Regions from separate parts of the Paenibacillus crassostreae genome, predicted to be linked through region 1. Evidence: predicted binding sites of a transcription regulator. Region 1 holds the regulator's gene; the other holds the start of a gene.
What was found. The regulator CtsR, encoded in region 1, represses protease genes until heat stress. The targets are predictions, from matches to a motif close to ATGGTCAATAAAGGTCAAACA.
Positions count from the first base shown of each region.

Region 2: clpP (ATP-dependent Clp endopeptidase proteolytic subunit ClpP) is a predicted target of CtsR. The motif match lies at 4,486-4,506, and genes of this name have one in related genera.

Region 1 is NZ_CP017770.1:3,210,212-3,226,532, reverse strand. Features, by position in the region: gene LPB68_RS14680 (nucleoside triphosphate pyrophosphohydrolase family protein) at 1-249, shown strand, start outside; gene pssA (CDP-diacylglycerol--serine O-phosphatidyltransferase) at 364-1,089, opposite strand; gene disA (DNA integrity scanning diadenylate cyclase DisA) at 1,146-2,222, opposite strand; gene radA (DNA repair protein RadA) at 2,285-3,652, opposite strand; gene clpC (ATP-dependent protease ATP-binding subunit ClpC) at 3,996-6,449, opposite strand; gene LPB68_RS14655 (protein-arginine kinase McsB) at 6,505-7,572, opposite strand; gene LPB68_RS14650 (protein-arginine kinase activator protein McsA) at 7,600-8,124, opposite strand; gene LPB68_RS14645 (CtsR family transcriptional regulator) at 8,152-8,613, opposite strand; rRNA gene rrf (5S ribosomal RNA) at 9,247-9,363, opposite strand; rRNA gene LPB68_RS14635 (23S ribosomal RNA) at 9,561-12,491, opposite strand; tRNA gene LPB68_RS14630 (tRNA-Ala) at 12,682-12,754, opposite strand; rRNA gene LPB68_RS14625 (16S ribosomal RNA) at 12,858-14,413, opposite strand; gene LPB68_RS14620 (molybdopterin-dependent oxidoreductase) at 14,908-16,158, shown strand; gene ligA (NAD-dependent DNA ligase LigA) at 16,254-16,321, opposite strand, start outside.
Region 2 is NZ_CP017770.1:2,392,266-2,408,586, forward strand. Features, by position in the region: gene tpiA (triose-phosphate isomerase) at 1-465, opposite strand, end outside; gene LPB68_RS11080 (phosphoglycerate kinase) at 520-1,701, opposite strand; gene gap (type I glyceraldehyde-3-phosphate dehydrogenase) at 1,832-2,842, opposite strand; gene LPB68_RS11090 (sugar-binding transcriptional regulator) at 2,984-4,042, opposite strand; tRNA gene LPB68_RS11095 (tRNA-Arg) at 4,337-4,411, shown strand; gene clpP (ATP-dependent Clp endopeptidase proteolytic subunit ClpP) at 4,596-5,186, shown strand; gene LPB68_RS11105 (PdaC/SigV domain-containing protein) at 5,383-6,468, opposite strand; gene LPB68_RS11110 (GIY-YIG nuclease family protein) at 6,598-7,005, opposite strand; gene LPB68_RS11115 (DUF2087 domain-containing protein) at 7,026-7,802, opposite strand; gene LPB68_RS11120 (polyamine ABC transporter substrate-binding protein) at 7,976-8,980, opposite strand; gene LPB68_RS11125 (ABC transporter permease) at 9,134-9,940, opposite strand; gene LPB68_RS11130 (ABC transporter permease) at 9,937-10,788, opposite strand; gene LPB68_RS11135 (ABC transporter ATP-binding protein) at 10,791-11,765, opposite strand; gene LPB68_RS11140 (SIMPL domain-containing protein) at 12,179-12,931, opposite strand; gene LPB68_RS11145 (methyl-accepting chemotaxis protein) at 13,214-14,719, opposite strand; gene LPB68_RS11150 (HPr family phosphocarrier protein) at 14,897-15,166, opposite strand; gene whiA (DNA-binding protein WhiA) at 15,264-16,193, opposite strand; gene LPB68_RS11160 (gluconeogenesis factor YvcK family protein) at 16,199-16,321, opposite strand, start outside.

The DNA of each region.
Region 1 (16,321 bases):
TGTATTGAAATACACGCTTCCCAACAAACTTTTGAACCGGAATTAGATCTTGCTTCTTCGAAAGATGTTGTGGGAACCCATGTATCTGGACATTTATGCGAGAACTGTAGAGAAATTATCAGCACCGAATTAGGCCGGAACATGTTCTATATGTCTGCTTTGTGTAACTTACTTGAGATTAATATGGACGAAGTTGTTCAAGAAGAATCGAAGAAATGTTCCACATTGGGTTTATTCAATATGTCGTAGTAGTGAATTCCTATTGCTTTGAAAAGACAAAAAAGCATTTATCTCGTTGCCTTAAGGGCATGAAATAAATGCTTTTTATTTTTACATATATGGAGGTGCTCAGACCTTTTTCAATTAATTGTCTAAATGAAGGGGGTCTTCCTCTTTCTTCTTGTGGCGACGACGCCTCAAAGCTGTCTCTATATTTTGCTTCACACCATATATAGCGTATATGACAAGCGGAATAAAGATTAATTTCGATATTTGTTCTGGAAAGATTACTGCAATAGCTACAGCAATAACAATGACAATCGGTGCGCCAAGCACTGCCTTTTTAGGAAGACCGACCTTCTTAAAGTTAGGGTATTTGACCCTGCTAACCATTAGATAAGATAGCAATAACATAATTATAATCATATAAGTTCCTGAGATCTCATTATGAAAAAGTGATAATGTTGCCAAAACGCCTCCAGCAGCTGGAATAGGTAATCCAATGAAATAACCTGTGGTTCCTGCCCTAACGTTAAATCGGGCTAGACGAATAGCTCCACAGATCGGAAAGATAACTGTTGCAGTCCAAGCAATTGACTCCGGCATACTCTGTAATGTTACCATATACATAAGAAGTGCAGGTGCTGCTCCAAAAGAGATCACATCCGAAAGTGAATCAAGTTCTTTTCCAAATTCACTTTGTACATGCAGTGCTCTTGCTACGCGCCCATCTAGACCGTCCAATAACATAGCAATAATAATCATTATTGCAGCCATACTGTACTTGCCGTTCAATGCCAAAATTAGCGCAATCATTCCAAGAGCTAGGTTACCTATTGTAAACATGTTTGGAATTGACTTTGTTATCATGCATTCACCTCAATATGTTTCAAATAGGCCCAGATCATCCACTGATTGTATGGTATTTAAACTTGCCTGTCAATGAATACTTGCTCTTGTAGACGATTGAGACCTTCTTTAATATTTCTCGCTCGAACCTCTCCAATTCCATCCACTTCGTCTAATTCTTCAACAGTTGCTGTCATAATTTGTGGCAATTGCTCGAAGCGTTCTAACAAGTTATTAATGATCACATTGGGTAGTCGTGGAATCTTGTTCAGGACTCTATATCCTCTTGGGACTACCGCTTCCTCAGAAGTGACAGACGATGAAGAATACCCTAAAAGGCGTGCAATATAATGCAGATCCAATAGTTCATCATCGGTCGCACGTTTAAGTCCAGCAATGACCTCACGAATCTTATCTTCTTTATCCTCACGAGCATAGTCTTTGTACAGAAGCCAAGCTTCAACTTCCATATTACTAACCAGCTCTTCAAGCTGCATGCTGATCAGACGTCCTTCATTTCCTAATTCCGTAATATAACGTTTGATTTCTGATTTGATCCGGAGTACCATCTCTACACGCTGAACTACACTGAGAACTTCAGGGATTGTAACGAGTTCTTCAAACTCCGAAGCAGACAGATTGGTTAAAGATTGATTCAAAACCGCTCTATATTTCTCCAATGTCTGAAGAGCCTGATTAGCTTTCGTCAGAATTACACCGATCTCTTTAAGTGTATATCGCAAATTCCCTTGATACAAAGTAATAATCGTACGACGTTGCGAGATGGATACAACTAGCTTACCAGTCTGTCTCGCCACCCGTTCAGCGGTTCTATGCCTTATTCCTGTCTCAGATGATGAAATCGATGAATCAGGAATCAACTGTGTATTAGCATATAGAATACGCTTGAGGTCTTCGCTCAATATTATGGCTCCATCCATCTTCGCCAATTCGTATAAATAATTGGGTGAAAAGTCACAGTTAATCGAGAACCCTCCATCTACAACCTCCATCACCTCAGGACTGTAACCTACAACAATCAATGCACCCGTCTTTGCGCGTAAAACATTGTCTAATCCATCTCTAAAGGGAGTACCTGGTGCAACTAGTCTAAGTAAATCACTCATTATATCTAATTGATTCGCTTCCTTCATCCGTTAAAAGCCCCCCTAATTTAACGCAACAGCAAATATTTAGCTAATCAATACAACTAGAATCAATCTAAAGCCGCCTTTAGTGCCTGCGCTACCGTAGTTACGCCAATTAGCTCTATTCCTTTGGGATGACGCCATCCTTTCAGGCTCTTCTCAGGCAAAATTACTCTTTTGAATCCTAATTTCTCTGCTTCCTTAACACGTTGCTCTGCACGGGATACACCTCTTACTTCACCTGTTAACCCAACCTCTCCAAAGAATACATCAAAGGGTTTGGTTGATAGATCTCGAAGGCTAGAAGCTATACTCACTGCGATAGCTAAGTCAACTGCAGGTTCATCAAGTTTGACTCCACCAGCAACATTCAGATATGCATCCTGATTCTGAAGGGACAAGCCCATTCTTTTCTCCAAGACAGCAATAATAAGATTCATACGGTGGTGATCAATCCCTGTACACATTCGACGCGGTGCTGGGAAATTGGTAGTAGTAATCAATGCTTGTAATTCTACAAGTACCGGTCTTGTGCCCTCCATACTAGCAACAACGGATGAACCTGCAACGCCTAGTGGTCGCTCCGATAAGAACAGTTCGGATGGGTTCTCCACTTCGTTAAGCCCACTTTCACCCATTTCAAAAATACCAATTTCATTCGTCGATCCAAACCGGTTCTTAACGGCTCTGAGCAATCGGTACGTATGATGTCTCTCACCTTCGAAATAAAGTACACAATCCACCATATGTTCAAGCATTCTCGGCCCTGCAATAGCACCCTCTTTAGTTACATGACCGACTAGTACGGTAGCAATACCTTGCCCCTTAGAGACACGCATGAAACGAGCAGTACATTCACGGACTTGAGCTACACTTCCTGGGGCACTTGTTACTTCAGGTAAATAGACGGTCTGGATAGAATCAATCACCAGAAAGTCAGGCTTAACACTCTCAATAGCTTCTTCTATTGATTCCATATTAGTCTCACACAAAACATATAGCTCAGGTGAGAGTGCTCCAAGTCGATCAGCACGTAACTTCGTCTGCTGTACGGATTCTTCACCCGAAATATACAATACTCGAAGCCCAGAAATAGAGAGGGAATGTGACGCCTGCAACAGTAAAGTGGACTTCCCAATACCCGGATCCCCACCTACAAGAATAAGTGATCCTGGAACAATTCCTCCACCAAGTACACGATTCAATTCCCCAATTCCTGTAAGCACTCTTCCTTCCTTGCTGCTTTCTATATTTATGATGGAAAGTGGCTTTTCTTTACTCTGAAAAAGAGAAGAGTTCATACCTTGTGTCTTAATGACACTATCGGTCTCCTCCACCATTGAATTCCAAGCCTGACAACCTGGACATTTACCATACCATTTAGGTGAATCATAACCACACTCGGTACAGTTAAATTTTGTTTTAAGCTTAGCCATAGTCTCTCCTTAATTAAATATCTTTGTAAGAATTGCAAATAATGTCGAAACATAAGAAATAGAGTATCAAGAATCAATTTCATAATTACGTAAATCGATTTAGAGCCATCGGCGATTATGAAATTGATTCAAGTGAAACTTATACTTTCTTATATTTTTAAATAATATGTCTATTCTTACAGTTTACCATCTATTAAGATTTATCGTAAATATTCGATAAAAAGTTTACATCTCTTCGTATAATTATAAGTAAAAAGTCCCTTTAGATGATAATTTGACCCTGTTTTATACGAAAAAGTACCCACCACGGATCGGCAGGCACTTCTTCGGTTGTATATTTTATTTACACGGTCTCTTGTGACAGATCTGATGAATCCTTCTTCGTTACAATCAATCCATCTTCACCTTTATCAATAATAAGTGAATCACCTTTACTGATATTACCTATAAGCAACTCTTCAGATAATCGATCTTCGATATGCTTCTGGATTGCCCGACGAAGTGGACGAGCACCAAAGGCAGGATCATAACCTTCCTTGGCTAGGAAAGCTTTAGCTTCATCCGTTAAAATGAAATCAACTTCATGTTCCTTCAGACGCTTACGAAGTTCTTCGGACATTAATGTCACAATCTCTGCAATATGCTTCTCTTCCAAGGAGTGGAACACAATTATCTCATCGATCCGGTTCAAGAATTCAGGACGGAAGGTTTTCTTCAACTCACCCATCACTTTATCTTTCATGTTGGAGTAATCTGCTCCACCATCTTGTACTGCTGTAAAGCCCAACGTTGAATTACGTCTAATCGCTTCAGCACCTACATTTGAAGTCATAATAATCAGTGTATTACGGAAATCCACTACACGGCCTTTAGAATCAGTCAATCGACCATCTTCAAGTACTTGTAACAGGATATTAAACACTTCAGGGTGTGCCTTCTCAATCTCATCTAAAAGCACGACAGAATAAGGTTTACGACGTACTTTCTCTGTTAATTGCCCACCTTCTTCATACCCTACATATCCTGGAGGTGCTCCAACCAAGCGGGAAGTAGCATGTTTCTCCATGTACTCAGACATATCGATCCGAACCACAGCATTATCATCACCGAATAACGCCTCAGCTAGTGCACGTGCTAGTTCTGTCTTACCTACACCAGTTGGTCCTAGGAACACGAACGAACCCATTGGGCGCTTCGGATCTTTAAGACCCGCGCGAGCACGACGAACGGCTTTACTTACGGCTTTGACTGCTTCTTCTTGGCCCACAAGACGTTCATGTAGAATAGATTCCATATTCAGAAGCCGTTGTGTTTCTTCTTCCTTTAGTTTGCTAACAGGAATCCCCGTCCAACTCGCCACGATTTGCGCGATATCATCAGGTGTAACTTCTGCGTCGGTACTTCCTTGTTTCTCTTTCCACTGATTCTTCGTAACATCTAACTCTTCACGAATCTTCTGTTCTGTATCACGGAGTGCCGCTGCCTTTTCAAATTCCTGACTTTGCACAGAAGCATCCTTCTCCTTACGAATATCTTCAAGACGACTTTCTAAATCTTTTAAGTTAGGTGGGATCGTGTATGAATTCAATCTTACTTTTGAACCAGCTTCATCTATTAGGTCAATCGCCTTATCCGGCAAGAAACGATCTGGAATATAACGATCCGATAATTTAACAGCTTCAATAACGGCTTCATCCGTAATCTTCACACGGTGATGTGCTTCATAACGATCACGTAGTCCGAATAGAATCTGAACTGCTTCTTCTGGTGACGGCTGATCCACCGTAATAGGTTGGAAACGACGCTCTAATGCTGCATCTTTCTCAATATACTTACGATATTCATCCAACGTTGTAGCACCTATACATTGCAATTCACCACGAGCAAGTGAAGGTTTAAGTATATTAGAAGCATCAATCGCGCCTTCAGCTCCACCAGCACCAATCAATGTATGCAATTCATCAATGAATAATATGATATTACCAGCTTGGCGAATTTCATCCATAATCTTCTTCAGACGATCTTCGAATTCACCACGGTATTTCGTACCGGCAACCACTGATCCCATATCGAGTGTCATGACACGTTTGTCACGAAGCGTCTCAGGAATTTCATTGTTAATTATTTTCTGTGCAAGTCCTTCGGCTATCGCTGTTTTACCAACTCCAGGTTCACCAATCAAGACTGGATTATTCTTGGTCCGACGACTAAGAACTTGGATAACTCTTTCAATCTCCTTACTACGGCCAATGACAGGATCCAGATTACCTTCTTTGGCATACGCCGTTAGATCGCGAGCTAAGCTGTCCAATGTTGGTGTATTCACATTAGCTGGTGTACCACTATGGCTAGATACAGTTTCACTACTTCCAAGTAGTTGAAGGACTTGTTGGCGCGCTTTATTCAAGCTGATCCCTAAATTATTCAATACTCGTGCAGCTACACCTTCACCCTCACGAATTAGACCAAGCAGAATATGCTCTGTACCTACGTAAGTATGACCCAGTTTACGGGCTTCATCCATTGAAAGTTCAATGACTTTCTTCGCACGTGGTGTGTAAGCGATATTCGTTGGTTGCTCTTGTCCACGACCAATTAAAGTCTCCACTTCGTCTTGTATCTTCTCAAGTCCTAGACCTAATCCAATGAGTGCCTTCGCAGCAATCCCATCTCCTTCACGAATTAGACCAAGTAAAATATGCTCTGTACCAATATTATTGTGTCCTAAACGAACTGCTTCCTCTTGAGCTAAAGCAAGTACTTTCTGCGCACGTTCCGTAAATCTCCCGAACATCATAATCTCCTACACCTCCATGAAATTTAAGTTCCTATTTTTGATCTCGTTATAAATGTTAATGTTGCTGTGGACTTAACTTTTCTCGAATTAACTTAGCTCGATAAACGTCACGTTCCTCTGTATTCATGGCTTCCCCAAATGTCTTTTGCAGAAATCCTGGTTGGGTCATCACATTTAATTCATTCATAACAGATGTTGAGGTTCCCTCAATAATACCCAAATCCATGCCAAGACGAACGTCTGATAAACGTTGAGCAGCTTCCTTCGAATCTAACATTTCCGCATAAGATAGAATACCATATGAACGTCGTACACGATCCGTCATTCTCAGCTTAGATTCTTTAAGTAACCGTTCCCGAGCATTCTTCTCATGTTCAATGATTTGTAATACGACACTATGCAAATTATCGATAATCTCGCTCTCCGTCTGCCCTAGTGTAATCTGATTCGATATTTGAAAAATATTACCCACCGCTTCGCTACCTTCACCATAGATCCCACGTACCGTTAATCCAACTTGGGATACTGCTGACAAAATCCGATTAATCTGCTGTGTCATCACCAGAGCCGGCAAATGCATCATCACCGATGCTCTGAGACCTGTTCCCACATTAGTAGGACAACTAGTCAGATAACCACGTGTATCATCAAAAGCATAATCAATATGCGCTTCGAATATATCATCAATAACAGTTGCTTTCTCCCAAGCCTCTCTTACTTGAAATCCTGGGTAGAGACATTGTATACGTAAATGATCCTCTTCGTTAATCATAATGCTAATGGATTCATCCTCACTAAGAATAACCGCACCATGTTCTGATTCATTCGCCAGACTTGGACTAATGAGATGTTTCTCGACCAGAACTTTCCTATCAAGTGGTGCTATGTCATCTAATGGAAGCATATAAAACGTTCCTAATGACTTTAATGAATCATATTTCTCCATATCGGATAGGCGATCCAACACTTCCATAGACTGCTCGCTGGTCGCAAGCAACGGGAATGGAATATGCTGTAGATTACGCGCCACACGAACTCGGCTACTTATCGCAATGTCGGAATCATTTGCGTTACCGAGCATCCAGTCACTAAGCGCTTTTTCGGTAAACCGGAGATTTGGCATCACGCATTCCTCCTTCTTGAAAGAACTTTACTGTTCAATCGAACCCTTCTCAAGCTCTCTAATCTGATCACGAAGTGTTGCTGCTTCTTCAAATTCTTCTTGAGCAATTCTCAGTTGCAACTCATTCTTCATATCTTGCAATCTTCTCTTAACTTGTATTTGAGCGCCGCCCCTAATAGGAACTTTACCCACATGTGAAGTACTGCCATGAACTCTTTTGAACAAAGGATCTAGTCGGGTATTGAAGTATTTATAACATGAACTACATCCGAAGCGTCCAGCCTTACTGAATTGAGAGTACGTCATTCCACAATCTTCGCATCGAAGTGGCTGAATATCTTTCCCAACCCCAGATTTGATCTTGTTAGCCGTATCGAAATCAATAAGTCCAGATAATAAACTATGGATCGAGAACCCTCCAGATACTCCTGGAATCATCTCACCCTTCTCACGAGCACATGATTCACAAATATGAAATTCCGTCTTCTCACCACTTACGATCTTTGTAAAATGAAGTGTTGCGGGTTTATTACCACATTCTTGACAAAGCATTTCGATGTACCTCCCTTTCTTCGTAGGTCATTTACCTAATAAAGAGATCAGCATCGCTTTCATTATTCTGGCACGAATCTCATCCCTGTAAGGTAGCTTGATCATGAGGCATTCCCTGGAGATCGCTGAACGCATTAGATTAGCTTCGCGTTTGCTTAAGAAACAGGATCCTTCCAGTTGATAGATCAGCCCTTCCGCTGTAGTCTGGTCGATAACCTCACCAATCGTCTGTCGAAGATGGGTATGAAGTTCTGCGTGTTGTGGAAGATCAATTCGTTGTATCCGAATATATCCACCACCACCTCGCTTGCTCTCCACAAGATAACCCTTCTCTAACGTAAAGCGAGTACTGATGACATAATTAATCTGTGATGGTACACAGACGAATTTCTCAGCCAGATCATTGCGTTGAATTTCCACTGTTCCTTCGGGACTTTCATGCAGAATATTCTTCAGATATTGTTCAATAACATCAGAGATATTACGCATCACTCATCCTCCAGTTGTCATTGGTTGACTTTGACTTTCTTTGACTTTATTAATATTATATCATATTCTTTTATTTTGCCAATAGCTCTTACATATTTTTAGTGTAGACTTGTCCGAACAAAAATATTCTTGAGAGGTTATGGATATGTAATAGCTGTGATACTTCTGATACGGTTATCCTGTTTCTTAAATTATACTAGCTGTTTCACCAAAATTCAAAAGTGTTGCTTAATATCACCAAATGCCACCTTTGCGATTTATGTAATTTTAATGAGAGTTGAAATTAGCTACATAAAGTACACCTAATTCTGACGATAATCGATGATTTCTATTTTTAATTGCGCTAAATACATCTAATAACCAGAAAAAATCCATTTGCCATCATTACCTCAATATTAGCTGCACTTTTTACAACTAATTTGTGAGTGAAGGAATCTTTCTCTGAAAATCTCGGGTTTTCGGAGGAGCAGACTACTTAAACTGAATCGATTACTTAATAAATCTGATGAAGCAACTCAAAATGAATAAATTAATTAAAAGTAAAGTAGTTGTCTTAGCTCATTCAGAAATCCTATAGTTACCAAAAAACACAAAGAAAAACCACCATTGATCGAAATCAATAGTGGTTCTTATGCTTGGCGACGTCCTACTCTCCCAGGACCCTGCGGTCCAAGTACCATCGGCGCTGGAGGGCTTAACGGTCGTGTTCGGGATGGGTACGTGTGGAACCCCTCCGCTATCGCCACCAAACGTGATTTTTCGAAGCTTACGCTTCTCGAAATCGCTGCGAGAAAATATCAGCCCTTAGAAAGGACATGCAGCTATCAGATGTTTGATCACCTGAAAACTAGATACGAACGAATCTGCATTGAAACACTTGTCTCCGTAGTTCTTCCTTCGATGTAAAGCGTAATGCTTCCGAAGTTAGTTTTCCTACGGAAAACTTTTAGGATAAGCCCTCGACCGATTAGTATTGGTCAGCTCCGTGCATTACTGCACTTCCACCTCCAACCTATCTACCTCGTAGTCTTCAAGGGGTCTTACTAATTGGGAAATCTCATCTTGAGGGGGGCTTCACGCTTAGATGCTTTCAGCGCTTATCCCGTCCGCACGTAGCTACCCAGCTATGCTCCTGGCGGAACAACTGGTACACCAGAGGTGCGTCCATCCCGGTCCTCTCGTACTAAGGACAGCTCCTCTCAAATTTCCTGCGCCCACGACAGATAGGGACCGAACTGTCTCACGACGTTCTGAACCCAGCTCGCGTACCGCTTTAATGGGCGAACAGCCCAACCCTTGGGACCTACTTCAGCCCCAGGATGCGATGAGCCGACATCGAGGTGCCAAACCTCCCCGTCGATGTGGACTCTTGGGGGAGATAAGCCTGTTATCCCCAGGGTAGCTTTTATCCGTTGAGCGATGGCCCTTCCATGCGGTACCACCGGATCACTAAGCCCGACTTTCGTCCCTGCTCGACTTGTAGGTCTCGCAGTCAAGCTCCCTTCTGCCTTTGCACTCTTCGAATGATTTCCAACCATTCTGAGGGAACCTTGGGGCGCCTCCGTTACTCTTTAGGAGGCGACCGCCCCAGTCAAACTGCCCACCTGACACTGTCCCCGAACCGGTTTACGGTCCTAGGTTAGAACCTAGATACGATCAGGGTGGTATCCCAACGGCGCCTCCATAGAAGCTTGCGCTCCTATTTCTCAGGCTCCCACCTATCCTGTACAAATCGTACCCAAATTCAATATCAAGCTGCAGTAAAGCTCCATGGGGTCTTTCCGTCTTGTCGCGGGTAACCTGCATCTTCACAGGTATTAAAATTTCACCGGATCTCTCGTTGAGACAGCGCCCAAATCGTTACGCCATTCGTGCGGGTCAGAATTTACCTGACAAGGAATTTCGCTACCTTAGGACCGTTATAGTTACGGCCGCCGTTTACTGGGGCTTCGGTTCATAGCTTCGGGTTTCCCCTAACCACTCCCCTTAACCTTCCAGCACCGGGCAGGCGTCAGCCCGTATACTTCGCCTTACGGCTTCGCACAGACCTGTGTTTTTGCTAAACAGTCGCTTGGGCCTTTTCACTGCGGCCCCCTCGTGCTATTCACACTACCGGGGCACCCCTTCTCCCGAAGTTACGGGGTCATTTTGCCGAGTTCCTTAACGAGAGTTCTTCCGCGCGCCTTAGAATTCTCTTCTCGCCTACCTGTGTCGGTTTGCGGTACGGGCACCTTCTCCTGGTTAGAGGCTTTTCTTGGCAGTGTGAGATCATGACCTTCGCTACTATAATTTTCGCTCCCCATCACAGCCCAGCCTATTAGTGTGCGGATTTGCCTACACACAAGCCTCACTGCTTAGACGGACTATTCCATCAGTCCGCGTCACTACCCTGCTGCGTCACCCCATTACTCATAACGGATTACGGTGGTACAGGAATTTCAACCTGTTGTCCATCCACTACGCCTTTCGGCCTCGCGTTAGGTCCCGACTTACCCTGAGAGGACGAGCCTTCCTCAGGAAACCTTGGGCTTTCGGCGGATCAGATTCTCACTGATCTTTTCGTTACTTATACCGGCATTCTCACTTGTATAGTGTCCAGCGCTCCTCACGGTACACCTTCAACCTCTATACAACGCTCCCCTACCCCAGATGCGATTAGCATCTAGCCATAGCTTCGGTGGTGTGTTTAGCCCCGTTACATTTTCGGCGCAGAGTCACTCGACCAGTGAGCTATTACGCACTCTTTCAATGGTGGCTGCTTCTAAGCCAACATCCTGGTTGTCTGTGCAACTCCACATCCTTTTCCACTCAACACACACTTGGGGACCTTAGCTGATGGTCTGGGCTGTTTCCCTTTCGACAATGGATCTTAGCACTCACTGTCTGACTCCCGGATATAAGTACATGGCATTCGGAGTTTGACTGAGCTTGGTAACCCTTGCGGGCCCCGCACCCAATCAGTGCTCTACCTCCACGACTCTTCATCCGAGGCTAGCCCTAAAGCTATTTCGGGGAGAACCAGCTATCTCCGAGTTCGATTGGAATTTCTCCGCTACCCCCACCTCATCCCCGCATTTTTCAACATGCGTGGGTTCGGGCCTCCAGTGCGTGTTACCGCACCTTCACCCTGGACAGGGGTAGATCACTCGGTTTCGGGTCTACGTCCACGTACTATATGTCGCCCTATTCAGACTCGCTTTCGCTGCGGCTCCGCCTTCTCAGCTTAACCTTGCACGGGAACGTAACTCGCCGGTTCATTCTACAAAAGGCACGCCATCACCCATTAATAGGGCTCTGACTTTTTGTAAGCACACGGTTTCAGGTTCTATTTCACTCCCCTTCCGGGGTGCTTTTCACCTTTCCCTCACGGTACTGTTTCACTATCGGTCGCTAGGGAGTATTTAGCCTTAGCAGATGGTCCTGCTGGATTCATACGGGGTTTCACGTGCCCCGCACTACTCGGGATACGTCTCGGAGGGAACACATTTTCAGCTACAGGGCTTTTACCTTCTATGCCGGGCCTTTCCAGACCTCTTCGCTTAATATATTCCTTTGTAACTCCATGCGAGACGTCCCACAACCCCAAGGAGCAAGCTCCTTGGTTTGGGCTAATCCGCGTTCGCTCGCCGCTACTGACGGAATCACTATTGTTTTCTCTTCCTCAGGGTACTTAGATGTTTCAGTTCCCCTGGTCTGTCTCTACCCACCCTATGTATTCAGGTGGGAGTGACTGCGTATTACCACAGCCGGGTTTCCCCATTCGGACACCCCCGGATCAAAGCTTGCTTACAGCTCCCCGAGGCAGTTTCGTTGTTCGCCACGTCCTTCATCGACTCCTAGCGCCTAGGCATCCTCCGTGTGCTCTTAGTAGCTTAACCTCAATTTTTCTCAAAGAGAAAATATTGTAGCTACTTTTACACTTTGTTTTGTTAACAAGTAACAAAACGTAAATATAAAAGTGATGAATTTGAAATTGATGAAATCCAATTTAAAAATCATCAAGAATGTTTCAACTTGCAAATTCGTTCGTTATCTAGTTTTCAAGGATCAAATTGATGAAGTTATTGATGGAGCCAAGCGGGATCGAACCGCTGACCTCCTGCTTGCAAGGCAGGCGCTCTCCCAGCTGAGCTATGGCCCCATAAGTTCCATCAAAACTGAACAAATGAGATGATATGATGTTTACGGCGACATATGTCGGCCGTTATTTGAATGTTTCCATTGCAGGAAACGATTCTCCATAGAAAGGAGGTGATCCAGCCGCACCTTCCGATACGGCTACCTTGTTACGACTTCACCCCAATCATCTACCCCACCTTCGGCGGCTGGCTCCCTTGCGGGTTACCCCACCGACTTCGGGTGTTGTAAACTCTCGTGGTGTGACGGGCGGTGTGTACAAGACCCGGGAACGTATTCACCGCGGCATGCTGATCCGCGATTACTAGCAATTCCGACTTCATGTAGGCGGGTTGCAGCCTACAATCCGAACTGAGACCAGCTTTGTTGGGATTGGCTCCACCTCGCGGTTTCGCAGCCCGTTGTACTGGCCATTGTAGTACGTGTGTAGCCCAGGTCATAAGGGGCATGATGATTTGACGTCATCCCCACCTTCCTCCGGTTTGTCACCGGCAGTCTGCTTAGAGTGCCCACCATTATGTGCTGGCAACTAAGCATAAGGGTTGCGCTCGTTGCGGGACTTAACCCAACATCTCACGACACGAGCTGACGACAACCATGCACCACCTGTCTCCTCTGTCCCGAAGGCCGCCACTATCTCTAGTGGATTCAGAGGGATGTCAAGACCTGGTAAGGTTCTTCGCGTTGCTTCGAATTAAACCACATACTCCACTGCTTGTGCGGGTCCCCGTCAATTCCTTTGAGTTTCAGTCTTGCGACCGTACTCCCCAGGCGGAGTGCTTAATGTGTTAACTTCGGCACCAAGGGTATCGAAACCCCTAACACCTAGCACTCATCGTTTACGGCGTGGACTACCAGGGTATCTAATCCTGTTTGCTCCCCACGCTTTCGCGCCTCAGCGTCAGTTACAGCCCAGAGAGTCGCCTTCGCCACTGGTGTTCCTCCACATATCTACGCATTTCACCGCTACACGTGGAATTCCACTCTCCTCTTCTGTACTCAAGTCACCCAGTTTTCAGTGCGACCCAGGGTTGAGCCCTGGAATTAAACACCAAACTTAAATGACCGCCTGCGCGCGCTTTACGCCCAATAATTCCGGACAACGCTTGCCCCCTACGTATTACCGCGGCTGCTGGCACGTAGTTAGCCGGGGCTTTCTTCTCAGGTACCGTCACCTTGAGAGCAGTTACTCTCCCAAGCGTTCTTCCCTGGCAACAGAGCTTTACGATCCGAAAACCTTCATCACTCACGCGGCGTTGCTCCGTCAGACTTTCGTCCATTGCGGAAGATTCCCTACTGCTGCCTCCCGTAGGAGTCTGGGCCGTGTCTCAGTCCCAGTGTGGCCGTTCACCCTCTCAGGTCGGCTACGCATCGTCGCCTTGGTGAGCCGTTACCTCACCAACTAGCTAATGCGCCGCAGGCCCATCTGTAAGTGGCAGATTGCTCCGCCTTTTAGTGTCTCCCCAGGAGAGGAAACAAGTTATCCGGTATTAGCTACCGTTTCCGGTAGTTATCCCAGTCTTACAGGCAGGTTACCTACGTGTTACTCACCCGTCCGCCGCTAAGTGATTTGAAAGCAAGCTTTCAAATCACTCCGCTCGACTTGCATGTATTAGGCACGCCGCCAGCGTTCGTCCTGAGCCAGGATCAAACTCTCCATATAGGATGAATTTCAGATCGACTTTGCAGTGATCTTAATTTCATCAGGAGTTCGTTTCAAATTAGCTTTGCAGCGATTTGGAACGAACTATGAAAAGAGCGATTCGCTCATTTTGAAACAAACTGACAAGAACATAAATGTTCTTTTTGTAAAAAAAATCATATCATCCATTTGTTCAGTTTTCAAAGAACTTATTTGGTCTGCTTTCAAACAATGTGTCGTTTGGGGCAGAACAATAATATATCATATCTTATCTATCAATGTCAACTCTTTTTTTTATTACTTGTGAGAGACTTGATAAGTCACTTGCTTGAAGCGACATTTAATAATTTAACACAGGATTCGACATAATTCAAGCTTTTTAATAAAAGTATTTTATTCCATATAGAACTAAGACATTAATCTATCTAATCAACATAACTTATCTTATATTAAGAGTAATATAATACAGATCATTCAACAGCTATAATATACTCCATAAGGAAGGTGGAGATCCATTGAAGAACTGGTTATCTAGAATAACTAAGAGCTATGGTCGTAAGCTAACTTTTATCCATTATTGGAACGCTTGGATTGTCGTTGTATTAGCACTTAGTGGTTTAATATTACTCGGTAGCTTCTGGAGAGAAGTGTTGGGTGAAGGTCGAGTATGGCTCAAATGGCTTCATGTGGGAGTGGGTCTAGTGCTCCTGATTCCCATTGGCTACTATTTTCTTCTTATCAAGAAACATTGGAAACAACTCAGAGGAAAGCCTTGGCAAAAATTCAACGTTGTGTTTGTTCTGATCTTATTAGTAGGCTGGATTGGTTCAGGTATTATATTATGGCAGATCAGACTATTCAGTCCGCTATGGGCGAATTCCGCTCTACTTATTCATGATCTACTAACATGGATTGGATTACCCTATATCATCTATCATTCCCTTACACGTACTGCATGGCTCAAACATCCTGAACGACTATCCATTACTAAAGAAAAAAAACATCAACATCAAACTCCTGGCTCTTTCCAACCACTATATACACGCCGCGAGTTCATTCGATCCGCGATTGGGATTGGAATCGCTGTAACGGTTGGCCCTTCTTTCATCAAGTGGATAGGCAATGGTCTAACTGCAGGAATAAATAAGGCCGCCCTCATAAGCACTGACTCCAACAATCTAGTCCCTGCACCAACGCCTGCCGAATCTTCATTGCCACCCATTGGTGGTGGAGCCCGAGGGGATTTCAGAGTCTACTCCGTTACGCCTATACCTTCTTTTGATAATAGCAATTGGTCATTTACGATTGATGGCTTAGTCGATCGACCTAACATTTGGAATTGGGAACAATTTGTTATGTTTGGCCGCACCGTCCAAGTTAGTGATTTCCATTGTGTTACTGGCTGGTCAGTATACAACAATACTTGGGAGGGTATCCCCCTCAAGACTTTCTTGCAAGAGGCTGGTGTTAAATCAGAAGCTACCACGGTTAAACTTTACTCCGGTGATGGTATATATACAGATTCTCTTACACTAAAACAAGCCCAGATGGATGATGTTCTTGTCGCAGTATTGCATGATGGTGAAGTTATTCCTGCTGACCTTGGGGGACCTGCCCGCTTGATTGTACCTCGGATGTTTGCATATAAATCGGTTAAATGGCTGAATCGAATTGAACTTATTCAAGGAGAACATACAGGTTATTGGGAGGATCGAGGGTATGACAAGGACGCATGGGTAACCAAAACAAACAAAATGGATTATTAAAATACGAGAGTATCGTTTTGGTTAAGCATTTATTTTTATTTAAAAAAAAGCAGTAGCCTCTTCTCAGTCAGAGGTTACTGCTTTTGTATATAAGATCAATTTTCTAAGAGTCTAATAAACTCATCTTCATCCTCAATCACTTGAATCCCGAGTTTCTGTGCCT
Region 2 (16,321 bases), 820 kb from region 1:
AGCGGTTAAGCCTTTCAATGCGCCTTCAGTTTGAACTTTACATACCGCTTTTGTCTGGTCAGCTTCACGTTCTTCCAACTTCTCACCAACACATACGATCGGAGTAATACCATGCTTGAAAGCTGCAAACACCTTTTTGTTAACAATTTCATCAGACTCAGCGAAATAAGCACGACGCTCTGAATGTCCAATAATGACATAGTGCACGCCTAAATCTTTCAACATTACACCACTAATTTCACCAGTGTAAGCTCCGTCGTCTTCGAAATGCAGGTTCTGCGCTCCGATTTTAATAGAAGTACCTTTAACAGCTTCCATTAATGCTGGAAGATTAGTGAAAGGAGCACAAATTACGCTCTCCACACCTGCCACTTCTGCTTTACCTTTGATTTCTTCAATAAATGCTTTTGCTTCTGGAACTGTTTTAAACATTTTCCAGTTACCCGCGATAATCGGTGTTCTCAATGCAATTCACTCCTTATTATCCCCACATGCCTATCCTTAATCGAATAAAGGGAATTATTTATCGTTCAATGCTTCTACACCAGGAAGTTTCTTGCCTTCCATGAATTCAAGAGAAGCTCCACCGCCTGTAGAAATATGATTCATTTGATCTGCTAATTGGAATTTCTCAGCTGCAGCTGCAGAATCACCACCACCGATGATTGTGTAAGCTTCAGTATCCGCACATGCTTGTGCTACTTCACGCGTACCATTTGCGAAAGGTTCCATTTCGAACACTCCCATTGGTCCATTCCATACAACCAATTTTGAGTTTTTGATAACATCAGCATAGATAGCACGCGTCTTAGGACCAATGTCCACGCCTTCCCAACCAGCAGGAATTGAATCCACATCTACGATGTCAACGTTAGCATCCGCACTGAAGTCATCTGCTATAACGATATCTACTGGAAGCAAGAAATTCTTACCGAGTTTCTTAGCTTTCTCAATGAATTCCAGTGCTGTATCAAGCTTGTCATTATCGCATAAGGATAGACCAATTTCATGTCCTTGTGCTTTAAAGAATGTGTACGCAAGTCCGCCTCCGATAAGCACGTTATCCGCAAGATTAAGCAAGTTATTAATAACATCAATCTTATCTTTAACCTTAGATCCCCCAATGATTGCAGTAAAAGGACGTTCAGGTGTGGAGAATGCTTTACCAAGCACAGATAGTTCTTTTTCCATCAAAAGACCTGATACTGCTGGTAAATGATGTGCAATACCTTCTGTGGAAGCATGAGCACGGTGAGCAGCACCAAAAGCATCATTCACGAATAGATCCGCAAGTTCAGCAAATTGTTTCGCAAGTTCAGCATCATTCTTCTCTTCTCCAGGATAGAACCGTACGTTTTCAAGCAACAATACGTCACCATTAGCCATTGCAGCAATTTGGGATTTAACAGCTTCACCAACAGATTCGTTAGCCTTAACTACCTTCTTATCAAGCAATTCAGAAAGACGTTCAGCAGCAGGCGTCAAACGCATGGATTCAACCACTTGTCCATTGGGACGACCCATATGACTTGCTAAGATCACTTTTGCTCCACGTTCCACCAAATATTTAATGGTTGGCAATGTTTCACGAATACGTGTATCGTCGGTAATTTTACCATCTTCGAGCGGCACATTGAAATCAACACGAACGAACACCTTTAACCCATCTACTTCCACATCACGTACACTTTTCTTATTCATCTCCACGTTCCCCCACACCCACATATTTTATAGTTTGGAATCCAAGGAATAACTTTTCATATATTTCAGAAAGAGCGGAAACATTAAAATCCGTTTCCGCTCTTTAAATGTTCTCAAGCTTTAGCCAATATTACTTAGCCAATTTAGCGAAGTGTTCCAAAGTACGAACCAATTGTGCAGTGTAAGACATTTCATTGTCATACCAAGCTACAGTCTTAACCAATTGCTTGTCGCCAACAGTCAATACTTTTGTTTGAGTAGCGTCAAACAATGATCCGAATGTAATACCTTTGATATCAGAAGATACGATTTCGTCTTCTGTGTATCCATAAGAATCAACATCAGAAGCTGCTTTCATAGCTGCGTTAATTTCTTCAACAGTTACGTTCTTCTCAAGAACAGTTACCAATTCAGTCAATGATCCAGTTGCAACTGGAACACGTTGAGCGGCACCATCCAATTTACCTTTAAGTTCAGGAATAACTAGGCCGATTGCTTTAGCAGCACCGGTAGTGTTAGGGATGATGTTCTCAGCTGCTGCACGAGCACGACGGAAATCACCTTTAGAATGTGGAGCATCCAAAGTGTTTTGGTCGCCAGTGTAAGCATGAATTGTAGTCATCAAACCTTCAATAATTCCGAATTTATCTTGTAAAGTTTTTGCCATTGGTGCAAGGCAGTTAGTTGTACAAGAAGCACCAGAAATTACAGTTTCAGAACCATCAAGAATTTCATGGTTAACGTTGTAAACGATCGTCTTCATGTCACCAGTAGCTGGAGCAGAGATAACGACTTTTTTAGCGCCACCTTTTAGATGTTTCTCAGCTGCTTCTTTAGTTGTGAAGAATCCAGTACATTCAAGAACGATTTCTACACCAAGATCTCCCCAAGGCAATTCTTCAGGGTTACGGTTAGCTAGAACTTTTACTTCCTTACCATTTACTTTGAAGAATCCGTCATGAACTTCAACGTCACCGTCGAAACGGCCTTGTGTTGTATCATATTTTAATAGATGAGCTAACATTTTAGCGTCTGTCAAGTCATTAATAGCAACTACTTCAATACCTTCCACAGCTTGAATACGGCGGAATGCAAGGCGACCAATACGTCCAAATCCATTAATACCAACTTTTACTGTCATTAGAATAGTTCCTCCCAAATTTCGTTTTATTTATTCAAGAAAGGCTGTTACACCTGTCAAGACATCAGATAATATGTGTTTCACAAGCAGAAACGGCTATTTTCAAAGAGTTTATCCTTACGATGTTAGCGATACTTCATATCACTTTAGGGTATCCGTTTGAGTCTGTTCATCCATCTCTCTCTCAATTTCCAGGGCAGCTGCCTCGTCAGTAACGAGTATATCTTCCTGTCCGAACCTGAGAACGGCGTGTATTGCTCTAGCTTTGCTCTTACCGCCTGCAATCCCAATAACAATTTCAGTGTTCATGATATCCTCGAGCCGAAGGCCTAGAATCATCATCTTATGCACCATAGCACCTTCATCATTGAAATAATATCCAAACGACTCCGCAACAGCACCGTCTGCTCTAATGGCTTCAACCGTAGTTGAATCTAGCTTTCTACGACGTGTCATCACCATGGCATCACCAATACCGTGCACAATGATCCGTGATTGTCTGATAATATGAACAATTTCCTGAATGTTAATATCTTGGACAAGCGATTGATAAGCATCTTCGCTGAGTAAATCCGGCAAGTGTAATAATCGATATTGGGCTCCTACACTCTTAGCCATTGTAGAAGCAACGGTGTTCGCTTGGAACTCCACGCTTTCTCCTAAGCCGCCGCGGGCTGGTACGAACCAAGTTCGTTTAACATGTGCCGATACTGGTTGAGATAGTTGCTCAGCAACCGCAGCAAGTGTAGATCCTCCTGTGACAGCGATTATATCTTCATTGCCCATGACGCTTAACAGTGCCTTCGCTCCTGCACGCCCTAGTTCTCGTTTAGAGAACGATGATGACTCAGAATCACCAGGCACAATCACTACCTTGCGTAGTCCATATGCTAGTCGAATTTTATCTTCTAAATCAGTGAGTCCAAATAGATCTTTAGCGATAGGCTCCAATGACTCCAGCAATTTCTTACCCGAATCACTAATCCTCATTCCCATGCTTTCAATCTCAATAAGTCCTTGTGATTTCAATAAATCCGTCTCAGACCGCAACACGCGTTCCGTCATATGGAGCGACGCGGCCAGTGTTCTACGTCCGATCATATCAAATGACATGATCCGTTGAAGAATACTATACCTTGTCTTGAGTGTTTCCATGAGATCAGGCAGAAGCTGCTTTTGTATTTCTAATAAATTCCGCATGCTTTCCACCCCTGCTACTTTCTACATGGCCCTAAAATGTCCCGGGTTAACTTTTTAAGTCCCACCACTATTCTAACCAATATTTGCTTCTGTTGCAAGTATTCATTAGTATATTTCTCCTCGCTTTCTTTTCTTATACATAACAGGACTATGATCCTTGCCACACTAAGCCTTGCATACGATATTATTTGAGCTAGATACCATTTTGTGATCATTCATCAGGATAAAATTAAAATCCGCGATCCTTGCTATTCTAGCTGATATATCATATAATCATTTTTGCTATTGCATTATGCGCCCGTGGTCAAATGGATATGACGTAGGCCTCCGAAGCCTGAGATCGAGGTTCAATTCCTCGCGGGCGCACCATAATCATAGCGTTATCACTTTATATCATTAACCAACCAAGACAAAAGCCAATCATGGCTCTTTTTTTTACCAATAGTTTGACTTTCCCTGACTTTATGTTTTAAAATGTTTATGAAGTGGTAAATACGGCAATCGTATTTACAATGAACAACTAATCTAGTTTCTATAAAGGGAGGCTTTCCACATGGGTTTTGTTCCTATGGTCGTTGAACAAAGTAACCGCGGTGAACGCGCATATGACATCTATTCCAGACTACTGAAAGATCGCATCATTTTCTTAGGTTCTGAGGTTAATGACATGGTTGCCAATTCCATTATTGCACAAATGCTATTTCTTGCAGCTGAGGACCCGGAGAAAGATATCTCCTTATATGTAAACAGCCCTGGTGGATCCATTACAGCCGGAATGGCGATTTACGATACGATGCAATACATTAAACCGGATGTATCCACAATTTGTGTAGGGATGGCCGCTTCTATGGGTGCATTCTTATTGACTGCAGGAGCCGTTGGTAAACGATATGCATTGCCCAATAGTGAGATTATGATTCACCAACCTCTAGGTGGTGCACAAGGTCAAGCATCGGATATCGAGATTCGTGCTCGTCGTATTCTCAAATTGCGTGATAAGTTAAATCGTATTTTAGCTGAACGTAGTGGACAGCCGATTGAACGCATTGAGAAGGATACAGATCGTGATTACTTCATGAGTGCTGCGGAAGCTGCAACATATGGCCTTATTGACAAGGTTATTGAGAAGCCAATAGCTCTTTAAGATTAACCCTACAATCAAGCATAAACGCCTTAGGCGTCCTTATAAGGACGGTAAGTGTTTAAGCGAGAAATATAAGACATAAAGTATAGCGTAAAACTTATACTTTCTTATATTTCAAGTAGAAACGGCTGTGTCGTCCTTCATTAAGGACGATACAGCCGTTTCTTATGTTAGATATATTTCTCTTACTATCGATTTATTTAAACATGCTTGTACCTTTTGGAAGGATTTGTTGATATGGAACCACGAACGTAGGAATACCTGCAGCATAAGGCGTATATTCATACTGTTGGAAGAATAGGGCTATGCCTTCTGATTTCAAATAATAATTGGATTCAGACGTTACTCCCTTATAATCCTCAACATAACCGTTGATCTCTGTGAGTCCCTTCACAACATGCTTATCTAGCTCCGTTGCATAATCGGCATTCTTCTCTTTCAACTGATCAGCAAGCGATAACAACTCACCGTCAACTAAGGAGAAGTTCATTCCGATACGAAGTGTACCTCCGTGTGCCCCACCCGTATATCCATACTGATCTATAACTATACTTAGCACGTCATTCTCATTATATGAAACGACGTAATTCTGAAAGAATTGATAGGTGTGTTCAATAGAGCTGTCCCTCTTAGTAGCTTGCTCTTTCGAGGCATCTACGAAATCATCCTTAAGTTTCTCCAGCTTAGAATTGATTATTTTCTCAACCTTTGCATCTGCTAGTCCACTAATCTGAGGATAACGTACAATGAATAATGCATCCTTCGTATTCGATTCCAACACTTTTGTTGTGATCTCAAGGTCATTCTGTAATCTAGGAGTAATACTTAGCGACTTAAGTTCAGAATTCCATACACCTTCGTACCCCAAGTAGTCACTCATTAATTTAAATGGAATATATAACTTTCCTCCGATATTTTTCACTTCATATTCATTCAAATAGAAGTTATTTACATTAGTATTCACTCCGTACTCCGAGACATCCATATTCAACTGTCTATAACCACTTCCAAGACTATACGTTCTCGTACCTGGATTATAATTCAAGGAAAGTCCAAGTTGATCCCGCAATAGGGTTACAGGAATAAGTGTATTCCCATTACTGATTAGTCCCTTCTGGGTGAGAGTAGTTCCTTTCCATTTCAAAATAACCGAGGGTACCACCGCAATATTCTTCGTATTTCCTGCCGCAACAACTGTTGCTTGTCCTGTATATCCAAAACCCGTGATTATAAGCCCAGCTGCTAAAGTCAAAGTAGACCATCTCTTCAAAGCCTTATTCATAACAAAATTCCCTCCACATTATTCGAGTTATTGTTTCAGTATACCGAAATCATGGAGGGATATGGTAACAGTTGCATGACAGGGACATAACAGCTAGGTAACAACCGGGTAACAAAATCGAGATGAATACTAGGATTCCTGATTATATCCCTTGTCTCCATAAGGTTGCAGCTTATCCAACCACTTCTGCTCCAACTTTTGTAACTCTTTCTTATATTTTTTATTCGTTGGATGGTTTATAGGGACGTTCAATGGGATCATACCAATCAGTGATTCTCCTTCTTCAAGCTTCACTTGTTCTAATATTTCCATTTCGAATTGCTGTTCACCATATACCTTCCAATCTAGCTGCAATGCCACACAATCGTGATTACCCATATTCAAGATGAATACATCTTTATTGTAAGCTCCGTATAGATTCAGACTGCTCTCAATCCATATCTTATGATTGGTCAAGTTACGAATTTGATAAACTCCCATTTTACGAGGTTGTTGCTGATACTCTTCTACTAGTTGTTTACGTCTTTGCTGATCCATAATACACCCTTCTTTCATAATTAGTTTGTTTGTTTACTTTTCACCCAATATCGGCTACCGTCCGGTTCTCGATCCATAAATCCATATTCGATTAAATACCTTCTCAATGTCACATAGTCATCTAAACGATGCTTCAGGATTTCATTAACTTCCTTCTCTGTATAGAACCTCTGAACATCAAAAAATTGAGTAAGATGTCGCAAAATGACTATTTTACGCTTCTCCTTCTTGGGAAATTCCGTCATAGGTCCAGCTAAACCATGTTTAAAATAGGAACTCAGAATATGATCGTTCTCCTCTTCCGTAATAGAATGCCGCTCATCCAGCAATGAGGGAGCATCATGAATTTGAATATACCGACTTTTACTATTTGATTTCTCCTCGACAAGCTCCATGATGGATAGAAATACTTTGGCCTGCTTCATTTTCTCACGTAACGTAAACCGATGATTACGAATAGTAGAGGTACTCCCCCCATCTAATTCTTTAACGATCTCTTGGTCACTTAATCCCGTTTGAAAAAAATTCAATAGTGTCCGCTGCAAATCCGTTAATCCGGTCAACTTCTTATCTAACCCCAGCAAAAAATCAACCATCGATATATGCTCACTTGTGATATGCCGGCGGACATATTTCTCAGCTTCGTATAGTACATCTTCATCTTTATAAATAATGCCTTTCTCATAACGCTTACCGCAGACTACGCATACATAGACCTCGCGTTCCTGATCGAACACGTACCCTTGTTTAATTTCTTCTATACTAGCGTTCCAGAATATTTCAGATATATAACTCATTATTATAGACACCTTTCAATTTTGTTTGCTATTTAACAAACATTATATAATATCGTTTACTATTAAGCAACCATTCATCGTTTTAAATGGCAAAAAAAGGCTCAAAGCTGGACGACATCCTAGCTTCGAACCTTCTCCTCATTCAACTCAATATCTTATCAACTTCGCGAATGTTATTCTCTACCACTTTTCAATTCAGTCCAGAAGCGATCGTATACTTGTAGAGTATCGCCTACATCACTCAGCCACTCCGTCCGACTCAATTCATCTTCAGAAAGATTAATCATGGTGTTATTACGATAGGTTTCAGAATGATATTCCATCGCCTTCGTGTTAGGATCACTGTAACCAATTGTCTCGTAATTCTTCGCACTCACTTCAGGGTCCAGCATGTAATTGATAAATTTCTCCGCCAAGGCTTTATTCTTAGCCCCTTTGGGGATAGCGTAGTTATCAGAGAACATTGTGGCACCTTCCTTAGGCACAACATAAGCAATGTCCGGATTGTCATTAACAATATAAGCCGCATCTCCAGACCATACCGTGCCAATCCAGCCTTCTTCTTGAATCATCTTTTGTTTGATAGTATCGGTATCGAACGCAAGTACGCTCGGTAATAGAGCTTTCAAATCATCTACAGCTGTCTTAATTTCTGTCTCATTGGTAGAGCTATTAGAATAGCCATTCTTCTTCAGTGCCATCCCAATCACTTCGCGATTATCGTCTAGTAGCAATACTTTACCTTCATATTCCGGATTCCATAGATCATCCCAACTATCAATGGAATCTTTAATGTACTTCTTGTTGTAGGCAATTCCCGTTACACCAGAAGTATAGACGATGGAATATTGATTACCTGGGTCGAATGTAGGATCTTTGAATGTATCCGCGATGTTATTGAAATTCGGGATATTATTCTTATCCAAAGGTTCAAGAAGATTATTCTTAATCATCGTTTCCACCATATAATCAGAAGGTTGGATCAGATCGTAACCTCCGCCACCCGCTTTGATCTTAGCTAATAAGTCCTCGTTATTCGCAAAGACATCATACGTAACTTTTATATCGAATTCTTCTTCGAAGTCAGCTAATACCGCTTCATCAAAGTTATCTGCCCAGCTGTAAAGATGCAATGTTTCCTTAGAAGAACACCCACTTAATAGTACTATCGCCATCATTCCTGCTATCAGCAGGCTTATCCATTTTGTTTGTTTCACAGTTACATATCTCCTCTCTTTCGTCACATCATCTTATGTTAGGGGTAAAGATCCGCCCTTAGGAACGAGTCATCTACCCATTATTAATATATTCTCCCGTTCTGTATGTCGCTTTTAAAAAGGTAATGTATTTCGTTTCTTTTGTCCTCGTCCGCGATTCATGAAGTACTGCGATAACAAGATCAACGAAATACTAACTAGAATAAGCAAAGTACATAATGCATTAATTTCAGGCGATATGCCTCGCTTCACTTGCCCGAAGATATAGATCGGAAGCGTTGTTGAGCTTGGTCCTGCAACAAAGAAGCTAACCATGAAATCATCTAATGAAAGCGTGAATGCAATCAATGCACCTGAGATAATACCTGGTGTAATTTGTGGTAATGTTACATAACGGAAGGTTTCCCAGTATGTAGCACCAAGATCTTGCGATGCTTCTTCAAGTTGTCTACCCATTCCTGCGAATCTTGCGGACACCATCACATAAACATAGGAAACACTGAAGGTTATATGAGCAATCATAATTGTCATTTTTCCTAATGGAATATGCAGTTGGCTAAACAACACTAACAATGATATCCCCATGATAATATCTGGAATAATAATAGGCATATATAATAAACCATTCATTGGGGCCTTTAATCTCTTACCCAAATCTCTCATAGATAAAGCTGCAATTGTACCAATTATCGTAGCCAGAACGGTAGAGACAACAGCCACAATCAGACTGTTCATTAGAGCATCCAATACGTTACGATCTTGTAACAGAGAAATATACCAATCAAAAGTAAACCCTTGCCAATCCCCTGCAAGTCGTGTGTTGTTAAAAGAATACACCATCACTAATACGATAGGCACATAAATGAAGATCATTAATAATATAGAGTGAATACTTAGAAGAGGATGTCCTTTTTTGTTCATCTTTTCCCCTCCTTAACACGATCGCTACGCGATTTCATCACTTGGTTAAACAATACAATCAGCACAAGCGATGTCAGGACAAAGATGACCGAAAGCGCTGAACCGAAAGGCCAATTACGTGCCCCAAGGAACTGAGACTGAATGATGTTACTTATCATAGAAGACTTAGATCCTCCTAGAATATCCGTAACAACAAACATCCCTGCTGTAGATACGAATACGAGAACTGAGCCTGTAATTATACCAGCTTTACTTTGTGGCAAAGTGATATGCCAGAACGCCTTCCAGCGACTAGCTCCTAGATCACTTGCAGCATCTAGCAATCGTCGATCAATTTGCTCGATAGCTACGTACAGTGGTAACACCATAAAGGGAATAAAATTATATACCATTCCTAGGAGTACAGCTCCTTTGGTATAGAGCATTTGCAAAGGTTCATCAATCCATCCCCAATGCATTAAAATATTGTTTACTACACCTTGTGTTCGAAGCAGTAGCACCCATGCGTAAGTCCGAATAAGGAAGTTAATCCAGAATGGAATCGTAATCAGGATCAGCCCCCATTTCTGTATACGGGGAGAGGAGCCTGCTATATAGTATGCCAATGGATAACTAACAATTAAGCATATCAATGCCGTCGAGACGGATAATACAATCGTATCCCAATAGATTCCTATGTATAGAGAATCCCAAAATGTCTTATAACCTTCCCAACTAAAACTAAAAACAACATTACCTAGCGTGTCTCGTTGCATGAAAGACATCGCCACAACAATAAGCATGGGCACGATTAGGAATAGACCTAACCAGACCAAAACTGGAGTCAGGAGCCATTTGGACTTGTTCATGGTTAGATCACCACCTCATCCTTAGGATTCCAGTTCACCCCGATCCGTTCACCTACTTGCCACGACTCTTCATCCGACAAATCAAGTGCAATGGTTACACTCATCGCCGTTTGCATATCATCTTGTTGTAGCTCAACGATTAATTTATGAACATTTCCCATATACATAATATCTTGAATAATACCTATTTTATTTGCGTTTTCTAGATTCCGCTGTGGACGTAGCTTCTCTGGTCTCACAGCATACAGACCTTCGGGTGAAGTGAATATATTATTCTCTCCGATAAAGGTTGCGGCAAAAAGTGTTTGTGGTGTGGCATAGATTTCTTTGGGAGTGCCAATCTGCTCTACCTGTCCATTATTCATAATAACAATGCGATCAGATAACATCATCGCTTCCTCTTGATCATGAGTAACGTAGACAAATGTAATTCCAAGTGTCCGTTGTAGATGCTTGAGCTCGGTTTGCAGATTTTTGCGAAGTTGTAAATCCAAGGCCCCTAGAGGTTCGTCAAGTAGTAGTACTTTGGGCCTATTCACTATTGCCCTAGCTATAGCTACCCGTTGTTGTTGGCCTCCTGAGAGTTGATGAGGATACCGGGAAGTCAGAGCTGTTAATTGAGTCATTTGAACAGCTTCTGCCACTCGTGCAATTTGTTGGTCTTTGGGGACTTTTTTCATTTTCAGACCGAAGGCAATATTCTCTTCTACAGTCATATGAGGAAATAAAGCATAATGTTGAAACACCAAATTCAAATCCCTTAGATTTGGAGGATCATCCGTTACATCATGTCCATCAAGTATAATATTCCCCTTGGAGGGTTGTTCAAAACCAGCGATCATACGTAGAATAGTCGTTTTCCCACATCCGCTTGGTCCTAATAGTGTAAGGAATTCACCTTCCTTAATTATCAAAGACAATGGATGCACCACAACTTGTCCTTCAAACTGCTTCTCCACCTGCACGAGTTCAATCATAATAAATACCAACCCCTTTTTTCATCGATTACACAATATAGCTATGTCGTCCTGCTCTTGGACAATATTTCGTCCATTATAACCCTCTAACACTTCTAATAAGCCATATCATATTGTATGGCTTACTTATCTTTAAACTATTCATAAATGGATATAATGGTTAGTTAAATTGGTACATGGACCAAATTCGCATATTCACTATAACGTGTTTCAGCAGAAGGTACAACAATTTTCTATGAATTTAGACTTTAATTCACCCTATACTATCACAAAATCGTGACGGACAGTATCATAATCATTAAGATCAAGAGAAACTTATGCTTTCTTATATTATCAAAAAAGTCGCATTCTCTCGACATAGATTGTCTGAGAATCGCGACTTTACAAGGCAACATTAATTAGTATTTCAACAATTACTTGAGCTCATATTGAACGCTAAGCTGTGTTGATACTTTAACTTCTCCTGTCTCAATAGCAGTCGAGGCTGCAGTGTCCATGGAGACTTTAGCCTGTAGCATTTCATTCTGCGCATATACAATTGGTGCACTACTATCTCCTTGGCTAACGACTAGAACGATTCCTAGCTGCCGATTCGCTGCCTTGGCAATAGCACTAGCCTTCAGATTAGCATTCGCCATTGCCTTTTCAATCACTTGAGTTTCATATTGATCACGGTTCTCAACTGAGAATCGTACATTATCGATGTTGTTAGCTCCTGCCTTAGAAGCTGCATCGAGTAATTCACCAATCTTGGCAAGGTCACGGTAAGTTACTTCAATACTGTGATTAGCATTGTAACCTTTAATCTTCTGGCCTTCTTTTTCTGTGTACGTATAATTAGGTTGTACATGGAATTGCGTGCTCTTAATATCTTTATCTACGATCTTCCAAGTATTTTTCAGCACGTCATTCAACTTCTTCATCTTAGCTGCATTTGCTTGTTGTGCAGCTTGAGCCGTATCGGCTTGCGATGTAACACCAATAGAAATGTAGGCGATATCCGGTGTAATTGATATTTCCCCTGATCCAATCACATTAACAACATTACGCGGTTCTTCCGCCGCAAAAACTTGTGCTGTGCCTCCTATTGAGTTCGTAATCCCAGATATTCCGAGAATTAACGTACTCGCCACTACAACCAACCCTAATTTTTTTACCCATTTCATGATTATACCCTCCTAAAAGTTTTTGAGCGTTACTTCTTGTGCAATACTTCGAGAAAACTCTCTTCGTAAGCATAATCCAAGTTTTTGAGCATCACTTCTCGATATACTTCGTAAAAAAACTAGCATCGAAAGCATATACCAAAGTTTTTGAGCGTTACTTCTTGTGCAATACTTCGAGAAAACTCTCTTCGTAAGCATTTACTCTTGAGTTTTACGAAGTTTTCCTTCTTTTACTTTCTAGACGAGAAGTAAAGGTAAATGTTGCATAGGTTGGAAAAGAAATTATTCTACAATAGCTTTGAGATTCTGCTCGGCTTTTTTCGTACTCTCCATACTCATTTGGTTATTCTCAAGTAATAACTGTAAAGTTGCAGATAGTTCTTGTAATGTTGCTGAAGTCTGTTCGTTAACAGATGCTAAGTGATTCGTTGAATCTCCAACGGAAGTTGAGTACTGAGTCACTTCGTGCATCATACTGCCGTATTCTTGTGATACCTGCAAAAGTTCTCCGATAGATCCTTTTATAGAATCAAATGACTCTGATGTCTCTTGGGTTAACTCACTACTTAATGTCATTTGTTCCGCTACCAAGTTCATTCTCAGTAGCGTTTCATTGGTCTTCACGGTGAAGTTCTGAAGTTGTTGCGTTATCTGCTCGGCCGCTGTGGAAGTAAGCTCTGATAATTTTCGTATTTCCCGGGCAACTACGGAGAATCCTTGCCCATATTCACCTGCTCGTGCAGCTTCAATACTCGCATTTAACGAAAGAAGATTCGTCTGATTGGCAATCTCACGAATAGTCTGGCTAAATTGAGAGGTTTCATTCACACGTTGCGTAAGCTCTTCAATATCTGTAGCCATTCCATCAATTTCTAGTTTAAATTCGATAATGGCATCTTTTAACGTTTCTACTTTACCCTTGCCTGTTTCTGAAAGATGATTAGTCTCATTGGTCTGTATCAATAATGTCTCAGTCGATGTGGTCATCCCCTGGATCATTTCCGCCATCTGCTGAATTGAATCATTAATAGATAATGTAGTATCAACCTGAGTTACAGCACCTGTAGCTATTTCTTGGAATGCAACATTCATTTGTTGGAAAGATGCTGTATTTTCTTCCATCGACTGTGTAACTTCCATCATATGCTGAGTGACCGTTACGACATTATGCAACAGTTGTTCTTTATGCAGACGTTGTTCATCAAGTAAAATTTCAGTCTGCTTACGCGCATCGTCTGTATCTTTCATTAGTTTACTGGAAGCACGTAATAGTAGCACAATCATAAAACATACAATCATATAAATAACTAATAATCCAACACTATCCTCTGGATTCACACCAACTTGATCTCCCTTTACCATAACCAAAACATACGCCATTCCCATTCCACAAACCATAGTAATGATCGTTAGAGTTGCCTTCATAGTGATTAGAGATAGAATAATTAAATAGTATACTGAGCTTAAACCATTCATAGAAGGTGTATAGATTATCTGTAAACTGGAAGTCAATATCACCCCTAGAACCCCTAGATAAGAAGTTAGATGGATATACTTACGCTTACTATGAAATAAGAGCATTATTCCTAATGTGATTGCATTTATCACAAAAGTGATATTAGTCATTGCAAAAAGATCAGATAAGTTAATGGCAGCGATACTCATCAATACAGCAATACTAAACGCAATAATGAGCACCATATTCCGTCTCATAACATCCTGTTCCTTCACACTAAGGAGCTCATCACCGTCTTTGCTACCTATTCGTAGAATATTTTTAATTTTCATAATTAACCCCCTGTGATGTGAATTCTTGGCAACACTTATTATTAATGTCGTTGTATAGAACATAATATATATCGACAGATATCTTATCTATCATGAGTATTAATTTATTGGGGAATAATAACAAAGAGCAGCCAGCCCTCAAGGGGTTAGCTGCTCTTTGTTATGTGAACGTCAACACTATTGGTTCTCTAATTCCTCTTTACTTACTAAACTCACTAAAGCGGTTACAGCCTGCTCAGCGTCAGCGCCATCTGCACTAATATTAATTTCCGTTCCGGAGCTGATTGCAAGGCTCATAATTCCCATAATGCTTTTAGCATTCACCTTTTTATCATCTTTTTCCACGAAAATTTCAGACGAGTACTTATTCGCTTCTTGGACGAACAATGCTGCCGGTCTGGCATGGAGACCCGTCTTAAGACGGACTACTACCGGGTGCTTTGTCATGGAAACTTACCCCCTAATTTATAAATCTGATCAATTTACACTAATTTCATTTAAAACCATTATATCATTATAACATGAAGGACACTAGAAGAAAAACTCAACCCTTACGAATCTTATCTGCCATCTCATCAATCTTACGCAATCGATGATTCACGCCGGATTTACTGACCGTGCCTTTAAGCATCTCACCAACTTCTTTCAAGTTCATATCAGGATGCACCAGACGTACTTCTGCTACTTCACGAAGCTTCTCAGGTAAATTATCTAATCCCACTTCACGTTGCAGCAGTTTAATGTTCTCTATTTGCCGGACTGCCGCACTGATAGTTTTGTTTAAGTTCGCTGTCTCACAATTGACAATCCGATTCACAGAATTTCTCATATCTCTCATAATGCGAACATCTTCAAATTTGAAAAGAGATTGATGTGCACCAATTAAGCTAAGAAATTCAATGATTTTCTCACCTTCCTTAATGTAGAGCACGAACCCCTTCTTACGTTCAATAAAGCGTGCATTCAGATTAAATTCATTAGCCAAATCGACCAATGCCTTACAATGATCTTCATACATTGAATAAATTTCAAGATGATACGATGAACCCTCAGGATTATTTACAGATCCACCAGCCATAAAGGCTCCCCGTAGGTATGCCCGTTTACAACATTTCTTACGTATAAGCCCAGATTGAATATCTTGTGTAAAAAGAAACCCCTCAGAAACAATATGAAGCTCTTTTAGAATCTCCTGAACTTGTGCAGGTATGCGTACGATATATACATTATTCTTCTTCAATCTCATTTTTTTACGCACAAGTAATTCTGTATGTGCCTGGAAGAATTTTTTGATCAAGGTATAAATTCGTCTCGCTATCGCGGCATTTTCAGTCGAGATATCCAAAATGACCTTTTTATTCGAAAGTTGGACAGAACCATTCATGCGAATCAGTGCTGATAATTCAGCCTTCTCGCAACATGCCTGTCCTTCCACCCTAGTCAGTTCTTTTTTTGTCTCTGCCGCAAACGACAAGTCATTCACCTCTCACGTAAAGTCCAATTTTGTACGAGTTGGTATATATGTTGGCTTAGTTTCTCAGCATCATGCCGTAGATAAGTTCGGAAAAGTACGAGTGTATCCGCAATAACTTTGTAACCATT